Regions from separate parts of the Pseudomonas sp. S32 genome, predicted to be linked through region 1. Evidence: riboswitches for the same ligand, from Rfam matches in the RefSeq annotation. Region 1 holds a riboswitch; each other region holds the start of a gene.

Region 1 (3,268 bases):
GCAAGGTCTTCCAGCTGCTCCCCGGCCGGCATCGGGGAGTTTGCGCCAAAGCGGGTCAGGATGACGCTCTGGGCGACCTCTGGCAGGGTCAGTTCACACCCCAGCAGCGCGGCGCTGGCCGCAGTGGCGGTTACGCCGGGGATAATCTGATAGTCGATGCCCAACGCCTGCAGATGGCGGATCTGCTCGCCGATGGCGCCATACAGGCTTGGATCACCGCTGTGGACCCGGGCCACGTCCTGGCCCAGGGCATGGGCTGCCCGCATGGCCCCGATGATCTGCTCCAGGTCCAGCGCAGCGCTGTTGATCACGGTTTCGGCCTGGTTGCCTTCCAGCACGGCGGCAGGCACCAGGGAACCGGCGTAGATGATCACGGGGCATTGGCGGATCAGCCGCTGGCCCTTGACTGTGATCAGTTCCGGGTCGCCGGGGCCGGCGCCGATGAAGTAAACCGTCATGAAAATCCTTGGATGTAAATAGATGAACAGGCTAGCCTGCGATGGCCAGTGTTGCCGGGCCCATGACCCGGCGGGGCAGCAGTAGCTCGGCGTGCCCTGCCGCCTGGCAGGCCAGCGCCAAGGCCGTGCTTTCTGCGACGCCCCAGCAACCGCTGTGGGTATACGCAGCGGCTGAGCGATGGCTGAGCAGCGGCTCGTAGGCCTGCAGTTGCACCGCAGGGTACAGCACCAGTGGCAGGCCGAGGCGCTCGGCCAGCTGAAGCAGGCCGGGTTCGCCAGCCTTGAGTGCGATGCTGGCGATGCCGCGGAGGTCACTCAAGGCGAGGCCCCGTTCGGCCAGGCCGGCGAGCAGAAGCGCCTGCAAAACGCCCACCGGGCACCCCCGCCGGCAGCCAAACCCCGCGTACACTGCCGGCATCAGGCCTGGCTGTGGCGGCGGTACAGCCACGCGGTGAGCAGGCCCAATGCCAGCCAGAACGCAGCGTTGGTCAGCCACGAGGCCAGTTTGAACTGAGCTTCCAGCGCCTCGGGCGCCAGGCTCTCGTGCACTTCGGGTTGCGGTGCACCAATCAGGTGGGGCACTGCCAGCACCACCACACCAAGCACCTTCAGCAGCCAGTGGCGGGCGAACACTACCAATGCCAGGCCCAGGGCTGTTGCGCTGGCGGCGCCAACCCACCAGGCCTGGCGCTGGCCCAGGTCCGCTGCAGCGGTGCCCGGCAGTTCTGGCGGCAGGCCTAACGTGGGTGCCAGGCAAAACACCGCAAAGCCGGCCAGGCCCCAAAGCGCACCGGTACCAACACGCTTGGGCTCCCGCAGGCTGTAGAGGGCAGCGAGGATAAGGGCGAAGCCCACTGCGACCACCAGGTTGCCACCGGTGGTGGACAATACTCGCTGCCAGCCATCTTCCGGCGACCAGGCCTCAGCACTGTGTTCGTGCGCCGCTGCGCCCTCGCCATGGGCGTGCTGTTCGGCGGGGGCGGCGGTTTCGTAGGTTTCGGCCTGCAAGATGAGCGGGCTGACCCAGAAGCTTTGCAGCAGGGTGAGCAACAGGGCCGCAAGCAACCCGCTGAAACCCGCGGTACGGGCGATACGCGTGATCATTGGCGGTTACTCAGTGGCAGGGGAAGGCGGCGCTGTGGCGCGTATCGTGGGCAGCGTTGTGTACGGCTTCGATATGCGAAAAGCCGGCAAAGTAGACCAGGCACAGCCCCAGCAGGCTGGCGCCTACCGCAACAGCAATGCGCTGGCTGAGTGTGACGGGGGTGGCGATACTTGGAGTGTTGGCGCTGGTGACGGGCATGACGCGTTCCTCTGCTTTTTGTGGGCAACGGGCAAGCGCGGCAGCCCCGGGCGGCGCCCAGGGGATGCGACAGCGCCCGCCCACCGCGGGGTGTTCATAGGCGCAAGGCCGGTCTCCGGGCTGGCGAGGAGGAGGTTGGCTCCTTGAAAACGTCACCTTCCCATGCCAAGGGTGATGGCACAGTGGTACAGACGCTTCGCTCGCTTACCGTTGCGGGGGCAGCACCGGCTTGGTCAAGGCCCTGTTGCAGGCCTGTGACGCACCGGTTTCCCGTTTCACCCCCAGGGGGGCACCTTGACGCAGGGCACTAGAAAAGCACGAGGTGGGCCAGCCGTCAATTGCCTGTCAAACCGGCAAGCCGTCACGGGCAAACGCTTGCAGTTGCTCCCCCTCCAGGCGGTAGCGCACCCACTCATCCTGCGGCTGCGCGCCCAGCGACTCATAAAACTTGATGGCTGGCTCGTTCCAGTCCAGCACGCTCCACTCCAGGCGGCCCCAGCCATGGGCCACGGCCTCCCGGGCGATGTACCTGAGCATCTGTTTGCCGGCACCGTCCCCGCGCTGATCCGGGGTGATGTAGAGGTCTTCGAGGTAAATGCCGCTGCGCCCCAGCCAGGTGGAATAGCTTTGGAAATACACGGCGAAGCCAATGGCCTGGCCGTCACGTTCGCCGATCAGGCACTGCACGGTGCTGTGCTCATCGAACAGGCTACGTTCAATATCCTGCAAGGTGGCCAGCACTTCGTGCCGGGCACGCTCGTACTCCGCCAGTTCGGTGATGAAGGTCAAAATCTGCTGCGCATCGGTGCGCACCGCCGGGCGAATAACCACGCTCATGATGAATACCCCTGTTTCAAAATTGGCAATACAGTGAGGTGTATCTCATTAATTAAAGGTAACTGTATCGGTCGCTCGGGTGGCGGACTCCGGTAGTGTGACGGCATACCGCACCTACTGGAATGCCTGGCCATGTTTGCCTCTGTCGACCTGCTCGCTGCTTTTATCCTGTTCGCCTTCGTTTCGTCCATTACCCCGGGGCCCAACAACACCATGTTGCTGGCCTCCGGGGTGAACTTCGGCGTACGCCGCACGATCCCGCATGCCATGGGCGTAAGCATCGGTTTCATGGCGATGGTGCTGGCGGTGGGGCTTGGCCTGGGCGAAGTGTTCAAGTCGTGGCCGCCCCTGTATACCGTGCTGCGCTACGCGGGTGCGGCCTACCTGCTCTACCTGGCCTGGAAGATTGCCAACGCCGGGCCTGTGGGCGCAGCGGCTAGCAAAGGGAGTAACCCATTAGGCTTCTGGGCAGCTGCTGCTTTCCAGTGGGTCAACCCCAAAGCCTGGGTGATGGCGGTGGGCGCGATCACCACGTACACACCCGCTCAAGGGTACGTCACCAACGTGGTAGTGATCGCGGCGCTGTTTGCGTTGGTGAACTTGCCCAGCGTCGGCATCTGGGTGATGTTTGGCAGCGCGTTGCGCAGCGTGTTGCAGAACCCGCGCTGGC
Region 2 (3,268 bases), on a different contig from region 1:
GCGGGGGCCATGGCTGTCACGAGTGCCCCCGTCTTGCGACCAGGATCAGCGCGAACACCGGCGCGCCGATCAGCGCAGTCACCACCCCCACGGGGATGACCTGCCCGGCAATCAACGTGCGCGAAAGAATGTCGGCCGCTACCAGGAACAATGCGCCGCCCAGTGCGCTGGCGGGCAGCAGGCGCCCGTGACCGGGGCCCAACAGCAAACGCAGGGCATGGGGGATGACCAGGCCGACGAAACCGATGGCGCCCACGATCGATACCATCACCGCCGTTACCAGTGCCGCGCAGCTGATCAGCAGCAACTGCGTGCGCCGCACCGGAATGCCCAGTGAAGCCGCAGAATCGGCGCCGAAGGTGAATGCATCCAGCGCCCGGCGGTGCCACAGGCATACCAGCAAACCCAGCACTGCGACCGGTACCGCCAGCCACACTGACGGCCATCGCACACCGCTCAGGTTACCCAGCAACCAGAACAGAATGCCCCGCGCCTGCTCGGCGGTGGCCGACTTGGTGATGAGGAAGGCGGTGAGGGCGTTGAACAGCTGCGAGCCGGCAATGCCCGCCAAAATGACCTGGGCGTTGTTGCCGGCCGGGCTGGCGGCCCGGGCCAGTACCAGCACCAGGGCGAATGCCGCCAGAGCGCCTATGAATGCCCCTGCCGACATGCTCAACGCCATGCTGCCCAGGCCCAGCAAGCCGACCAGCACCGCGCCGGTCGAGGCACCTGCCGACAGGCCCAGCAGGTAGGGCTCGGCCAACGGGTTGCGCAACAGGGCCTGGAGAATCACCCCGCAGGTCGCCAGGCCAGCGCCGCAGGCTGCAGCCACCAGGGTACGGGTCAGGCGGTAGTTCCAGACAATGCCGGCATCAATCGGGTCCACTGCGTAGCCCGCCTGCCACAGGTGGTTGGCCAGCACCTGGCCAACCAGGCTGGGTGACAGGTTGCTTTCACCAATGGCGGTGCCTGCCAGCAAGGCAGTCAGCAGGGCGGCCACGGCCGCCACGGCGGTGAAGGGCAGGCGGCTGGTCACTGGGCTGCGTGACCGCTGGCGAACGCCGTCGCCAGGGTTTGCAGGCCACGGAACAGGCGGATGCCGGCTTGCATGGCCTCGGCATCCAGCACGATGATGCGCCCGTTTTTCACCGCATCCATGTTGCGGGTGACCGGGTCGTTACGCAGGAATTCGAGTTTTTTCTGGTAATCGTCGGCCGGGAAGCGGCGGCGGTCCATGCGTGCGACGATCAACCAGGTCGGGTTGGCCTTGGCCAGGGTTTCCCAGCCTACGGTCGGCCATTCTTCAGTGGATTCGACCACGTTGCGTACCCCCAGGGTGCGCAGCATGAAGTCGGCCACGCCCTGGCGCCCGGCCACATAGGGGTCGATGTCCAGGTCGGCGCTGGAGAACCAGAACAGCGCCGAGGTCTGCGACAGGTCCTTGCCCGCCAGCTGCTCCAGGGCGCTGTTCAGCCGGCCTTTCAACTCGGCGTTCAGGGCAGTGCCGCGGTCTTGCACATCGAAGATTTCGGCCAGTTGGCTGACGGTTTTGTAGATGCTGTCTACCTGAAAGGCCTGCAGGCGCGTGCCATCGGCCCCCACCAGGTTGTCCTTGCCTTCGCAGTCCGACGGCATCACATAGGTCGGTATGCGCAATTCGTCGAACTGTTCCCGGGTACCCACCACACCCTGGGCGCCGATCATCCACTCGAACTGGGTAGCCACCAGTTGCGGGCGCTTGCCCACCACGGCTTCGAAGCTGGGGTCGTTGTCGGCCAGGCGCGGTACCTTGGCGTTCTGCGCCTGGTACTCAGGCAGCACGTCGTTGAACCACAGCGAGGTGCCCACCAGCTTGTCGCCCAGCCCCAGTGCATAGAGCATCTCGCTGCCGGCCTGGCCGATGGTCACGGCCCGCTGCGGCGCGTGGTCGAAGGTCTGCGGCTTGCCACAGTTGTCGAGGGTCAGCGGGTAGTGGGTAGCGGCAGCCTGGGCCAGGCCGGCGAAGCCCAGGCCGGCGAGCAGGGTGGCAATACGGGGCAGCATGCGGGGCGATCTCCTATCGGGCAGTTCACGGAAGGAACGTGCGGGCAGGCATCGCCGAGCCCCTGCCGGTAGCAAAAGGCAAAACGCAAAGCCCATCCCGGACACCCCGCCGGTTGGTGATATAGGTGCCGGCAGGTCTCCTGACTGGTGCGTCATGGCCTGGCTCCGACCTTCCCGGGTGTGTGACCCAGTGGCATGCAGGGAGCAGGCTCGGCACTTACAGTTGCGGGGGCAGTTCCGTTTGGCCCTGTGGAACGGGGCCTGGGATTCCCTATTGATTCCGTGATGGAAACCGGCGGCACGCATGGTAGACCATCACGCCGCCGGGTGAAACGCTTTTAGAAATACTTCAGCCAGGCAATGTCCCGCCTGCGCGCCTTCAGGCGGGCGAACCCGCGGGTGGGCAGGTACAGCGCCAGGGCCAGCAATGCCGCCCCCACCCAAACGGCGCCGATGCTGTCGAAGCCGAAGTACGCGCCCTGGTTCAGGCCAAACACAGCGACCGCTGCCAGGTACAGCACCTTGAGCACGTACAGGTGCAGCAGGTAGAAGAACATCGGCGCCGCCCCCAGCACGGCCAGCGCAGCGACCCAGCGGGCCTGGCCGGCGCGCTCGAAGCCGCGCAGCAGCAACAGGCCGGTACCCAGCGTCAAGGCCAGGAACAACAGCGACGGGGGGTATTTGGTGATGTTGAACAGGCTCATGAGGGTTTGCACAACATTCGGGTAGGCCGCCCAGGGCGCTTCGCCATAGCCGTTGAGCAGGCGCAGCAACACAAAGCCCAGCAACGTGCCTGCGCCAGCCAGCAGCAGGCGTTGCTGACGCTGAGCAGGTTGGCTGGCGCGGCCAAACCAAGGCCCAAGGCCATAGCCAAAGGCGATCACACCCACCCACGGCAACACCGGGTAGGAGGTGCGCAGGCGCAGGTGCTCCGACACCTCCAGCCAGCCACGGTCATGCAGGATCGCCCAAGGCACATGCAGAGCGGACCCTGCATCGAAGTGCACGCCGTCCAGCAGGTTGTGCCCGGCAATGATGAGCGCGCCCAGCGCCAGCAAAGCGGCCCGTGGCAGCCATACCAGCAGCGACAGGCCGATCATGCTGATGCCTATGGCCCAGATCACCTGCAAGTAGATGACCGTGGGCGGCAGCTGGAATGTCCAGGCGAAGTTGACCAGCGTGAACTCCAGCACCACCAGAAACAGCCCGCGCTTGAACAAAAAGG
Region 3 (3,268 bases), on a different contig from region 1:
CGAAACGGTAGGCCGCTTGCCCAAGGCTTATCGCCATGCCCACCTGGGGCTGGTGGACTGCCTGGTGATGTACAAGTGGCTGGCCGATGAGCCAGTGGTGGAAACCCCGCCCCTGCTGATCGGGCGCAAGAACATCGAGGCGCGGGTGTCACGCAGACGCGGCCGGTAGCACCGCCAGCCGCGCCGGCCCCGCAACGTTCAGCGGGGCCGGGCACCTGGGTTAGAAGGCCAGGCCCACTTTTACACCGAACTCGTCACGCTTGAGCTTGGTGTTGTCGGCAACCGGCGAGTTATCGTCCAGCTTGTACTCGGTGCGGGTGTAGTACACACCGGCCTGCACCGGCATGGCGCCCTGCTGGTTCATCAGCATCGTGACTTCAGCATAGGGGTTGGTGCGGTCCTTCAGGTCAACCGTGTCGCTGCCGAAGTCATCCACTTTCAGCCGTGCGCGGCCGTCCAGGGTGTGACGGGCGCCCACTTCCACGCGCAGGGTCGAGGCGTCGAACTGGTGGTTGTAGCCCAGCGCGGCCTTGGCGAACGGCGACTTGAGGGTGAGCTTGGTGTCCAGGTCGTTGATCTCAGGTTCGTAGCGCGACCAGCTGTAGCCGCCGCCGACGGTCACGTCGACGAAGTTGCGCGCGTCCAGCGCCGCACGCCAGCCAAGGTCCAGATCAGCCTGAGCTTCCTTGAGCTTGTTGTCGTTCTTCTTGCCGTACTTGGCCTCTGCGCCGATCTGGTAGATGAAGCCGGATTCGGCAGTCATCTTGTTGCCGAAGGTGGCAAATACACCGCCCTGGCCCATGTGATCCTTGTCGGTTTCGCTGCCGCCTTCGAACTTGAACTTGTCGTAGGAGCCCAGCAGGCCCAGGGTGAACAGCGGGTCCGTGCTTGGCGCTGCGGTGGCAGCCAGCGGGGCAGCGACCAAGGCGAGCAGGCAGGTGTGGCGCAGCAGGTTACGAGCAGACATGCGAATAGTCTCCATGACGTATTGACGGGTTGTGCACGAGCGCTTCGAGCGCTGCCTGTTCAGAAAAGTTCGAAATAAAAACACCTGAAACGCGAACGCCGTTCAAAGGCCCTCTGAAGGCCCACAACCCGCGCATTTGACGCCCGCGCTGTTCAATGGTCAGATGCGCGCCAGTTTCAGGTGTCCTGCGCCGCCGTGCGCAGGGTGAAACGGGAAGCCGGTGCGTCGTGTATCCACGACAAGTCCGGCGCTGCCCCCGCAACGGTAAGCGAGCGAACCTTTCGACACACCACTGTGCACCTGCATGGGAAGGTGAAAGGTTCTTGCCCCTCGCAAGCCCGGAGACCGGCCTGAAGCTCCTTATGGCAACCCGCGGTGGGCGGGCGCAGGCCAGTGCCTGCGCGCGTCTGCGTGCCAGGTGCGCCTTTGCGTGTATTCCACCGGGATTCCTTCTTTCCTGCAGCAGTGGAACGACATGTCCCGTACTTTCAAGCTACACCCCTTGGCGGCCTGCCTGGCCGTCGCCGTGCCGGCCCAGGCCGACACGCTCCCGGCAGCGGCCCTGGCCCTGCCCTCCACGGCGGTCACAGGTGCCTATGACAGCGCGGCCGCCAACCTGGCAACGCCCAGCCAGGCAGGGTCGCGCCTTGGCCTCAGCCCGCTGGAAACCCCGGCCAGTACCAGCACCCTTGGCACCGCCGAGATCCAACAGCGCAACAATGCCACCGTGCAGGAGGCCGTCACGCGCTCGCCCGGCATCACCTTCATCGGCTCACCAGGCGATGGCGGCACGGGGCTGTCTGCCCGTGGTTTCACCGGCCACGGCTCGGTCATGACCTTGTTCGACGGCGCACGCCTGTACACCGGGGCGGGCACCCAGACCTTCCCGGTGGACCCGTGGATGGTCGAGCGCATCGAGGTGATCCGCGGCCCGGCATCCGTGCTGCACGGCGAAGGGGCGACCGGCGCGGTGGTCAACGTGATTCCCAAGAAACCCCTTGCCGGCGAGGTGCGCAACCACCTGCGTGTGGGGTATGGCTCCTGGGATCGCCAACAAGTGGGCCTGGACAGCGGTGGCAGCCTGAGCGAACGCCTGAGCTACCGGCTGAACCTGAACCAGCAAGCAGGCAACGGTTGGGTCGACCGCACCCCCTCCCGTAGCCAGGCCCTGAGCATGGCGCTGCGCTTCGACGCCAGTGAAGACCTCAGCTTCACCCTCGCCCACGACCGCGGTGACGCCAGGCCAGCCAATTACTACGGCACGCCGCTGATCGACGGCCACTACCGCAGCAGCCTGCGCAGCAAGAACTACAACGTGCAGAATGACCAGCAGCACTACGTGGACCAATGGACGCGGCTGACCAGCGAGTGGTCGCTGAACGATCATGTCGGCGCCAGCAACCAGCTGTACTACATCAACAGCCGTCGCCAGTGGCGCAACGCCGAGGACTACCGCTGGGCCCCCGAGCAAGGCCAGTTGCTGCGTGGCAGCTTCCTGCAGATCCGCCACAACCAGGAACAGTTCGGCGACCGCCAGACCTTCGATTTCGATCACGCCTTGTTTGGCCTGCCGAGCAAGACGGTGATCGGCGCCGAGTACAACAAGGTCCGGTTCAATGTGGACAGCAACGCGCCCTATGACGATATCGGCGGTGATTACATCGACCCGTGGCAGCCCCGCCCAGGGCCGTTCCAGAGTGCATCGCCGTTGCGGCCACAGACCCTTTCGACCACACACACCGTTGCCCTGTTTGCCGAGAACCGCCTGCAACTGACCGACAAGCTGGCACTGGTGACTGGCCTGAGGCGGGATCAGAACCACATTGACCGGAACAACCTGGTGGATGGCAGCCGTAGCGACCGCAGCTTGCAGGGCGGCAACTGGCGCGCGGGGCTGGTGTATGCACTCAGCGAGGAGGTAGCGGTATATGGCCAGTATTCCACCAGCCAGGACGGCGTCGACAACCTGATCAGCCTGCGCCCTTCGCAGATGCACTACGCCCTCACCGAAGCCCGGCAGGCCGAGGTGGGGTTGAAGCAACGGTTCTGGAACGGCCAGGGCGAATGGACGTTGGCGGCCTACCACATCGTCAAGAAGAAGCTGCTGGTGGATGACCCGCTCACCCACGAACAACAGCAGGCAGGCCAGCAGACCTCCGACGGGTTGGAAGCCACCCTGGAACTAGCGCTGGCGCACCAATGGCAGGTGTCGGCCAACGCCGCGTTGCTGCGGGCGCGCTATGACCAGTTCGACGAAAACGTCGGTGGGGTGAACCTGGACCGCTCGGGCAACCGCCCGGT

What was found. Region 1 has a riboswitch for cobalamin ahead of IAE38_RS04315 (CbtB domain-containing protein). Riboswitches for the same ligand answer to the same signal wherever they lie in the genome.
Region 2: it holds a riboswitch for cobalamin, as region 1 does, so the genes downstream of both, IAE38_RS13885 (ABC transporter substrate-binding protein) here and IAE38_RS04315 (CbtB domain-containing protein) in region 1, are expected to answer to the same signal.
Region 3: it holds a riboswitch for cobalamin, as region 1 does, so the genes downstream of both, IAE38_RS13895 (TonB-dependent receptor) here and IAE38_RS04315 (CbtB domain-containing protein) in region 1, are expected to answer to the same signal.

Annotation. Positions count from the first base shown of each region.
Region 1 covers NZ_JACVVF010000005.1:51,951-55,218, reverse strand. The annotation lists gene cobM (precorrin-4 C(11)-methyltransferase) at 1-458, opposite strand, end outside; gene IAE38_RS04325 (cobalamin biosynthesis protein) at 490-876, opposite strand; gene IAE38_RS04320 (CbtA family protein) at 876-1,562, opposite strand; gene IAE38_RS04315 (CbtB domain-containing protein) at 1,573-1,761, opposite strand; cobalamin riboswitch at 1,850-2,073, opposite strand; gene IAE38_RS04310 (GNAT family N-acetyltransferase) at 2,107-2,598, opposite strand; gene IAE38_RS04305 (LysE family translocator) at 2,731-3,268, shown strand, end outside.
Region 2 covers NZ_JACVVF010000022.1:31,550-34,817, forward strand. The annotation lists gene IAE38_RS13875 (ABC transporter ATP-binding protein) at 1-11, opposite strand, end outside; gene IAE38_RS13880 (FecCD family ABC transporter permease) at 17-1,036, opposite strand; gene IAE38_RS13885 (ABC transporter substrate-binding protein) at 1,033-2,043, opposite strand; cobalamin riboswitch at 2,157-2,355, opposite strand; gene IAE38_RS13890 (DUF1624 domain-containing protein) at 2,382-3,268, opposite strand, start outside.
Region 3 covers NZ_JACVVF010000022.1:35,529-38,796, reverse strand. The annotation lists gene IAE38_RS13905 (GNAT family N-acetyltransferase) at 1-169, shown strand, start outside; gene IAE38_RS13900 (outer membrane beta-barrel protein) at 221-967, opposite strand; cobalamin riboswitch at 1,129-1,335, shown strand; gene IAE38_RS13895 (TonB-dependent receptor) at 1,443-3,268, shown strand, end outside.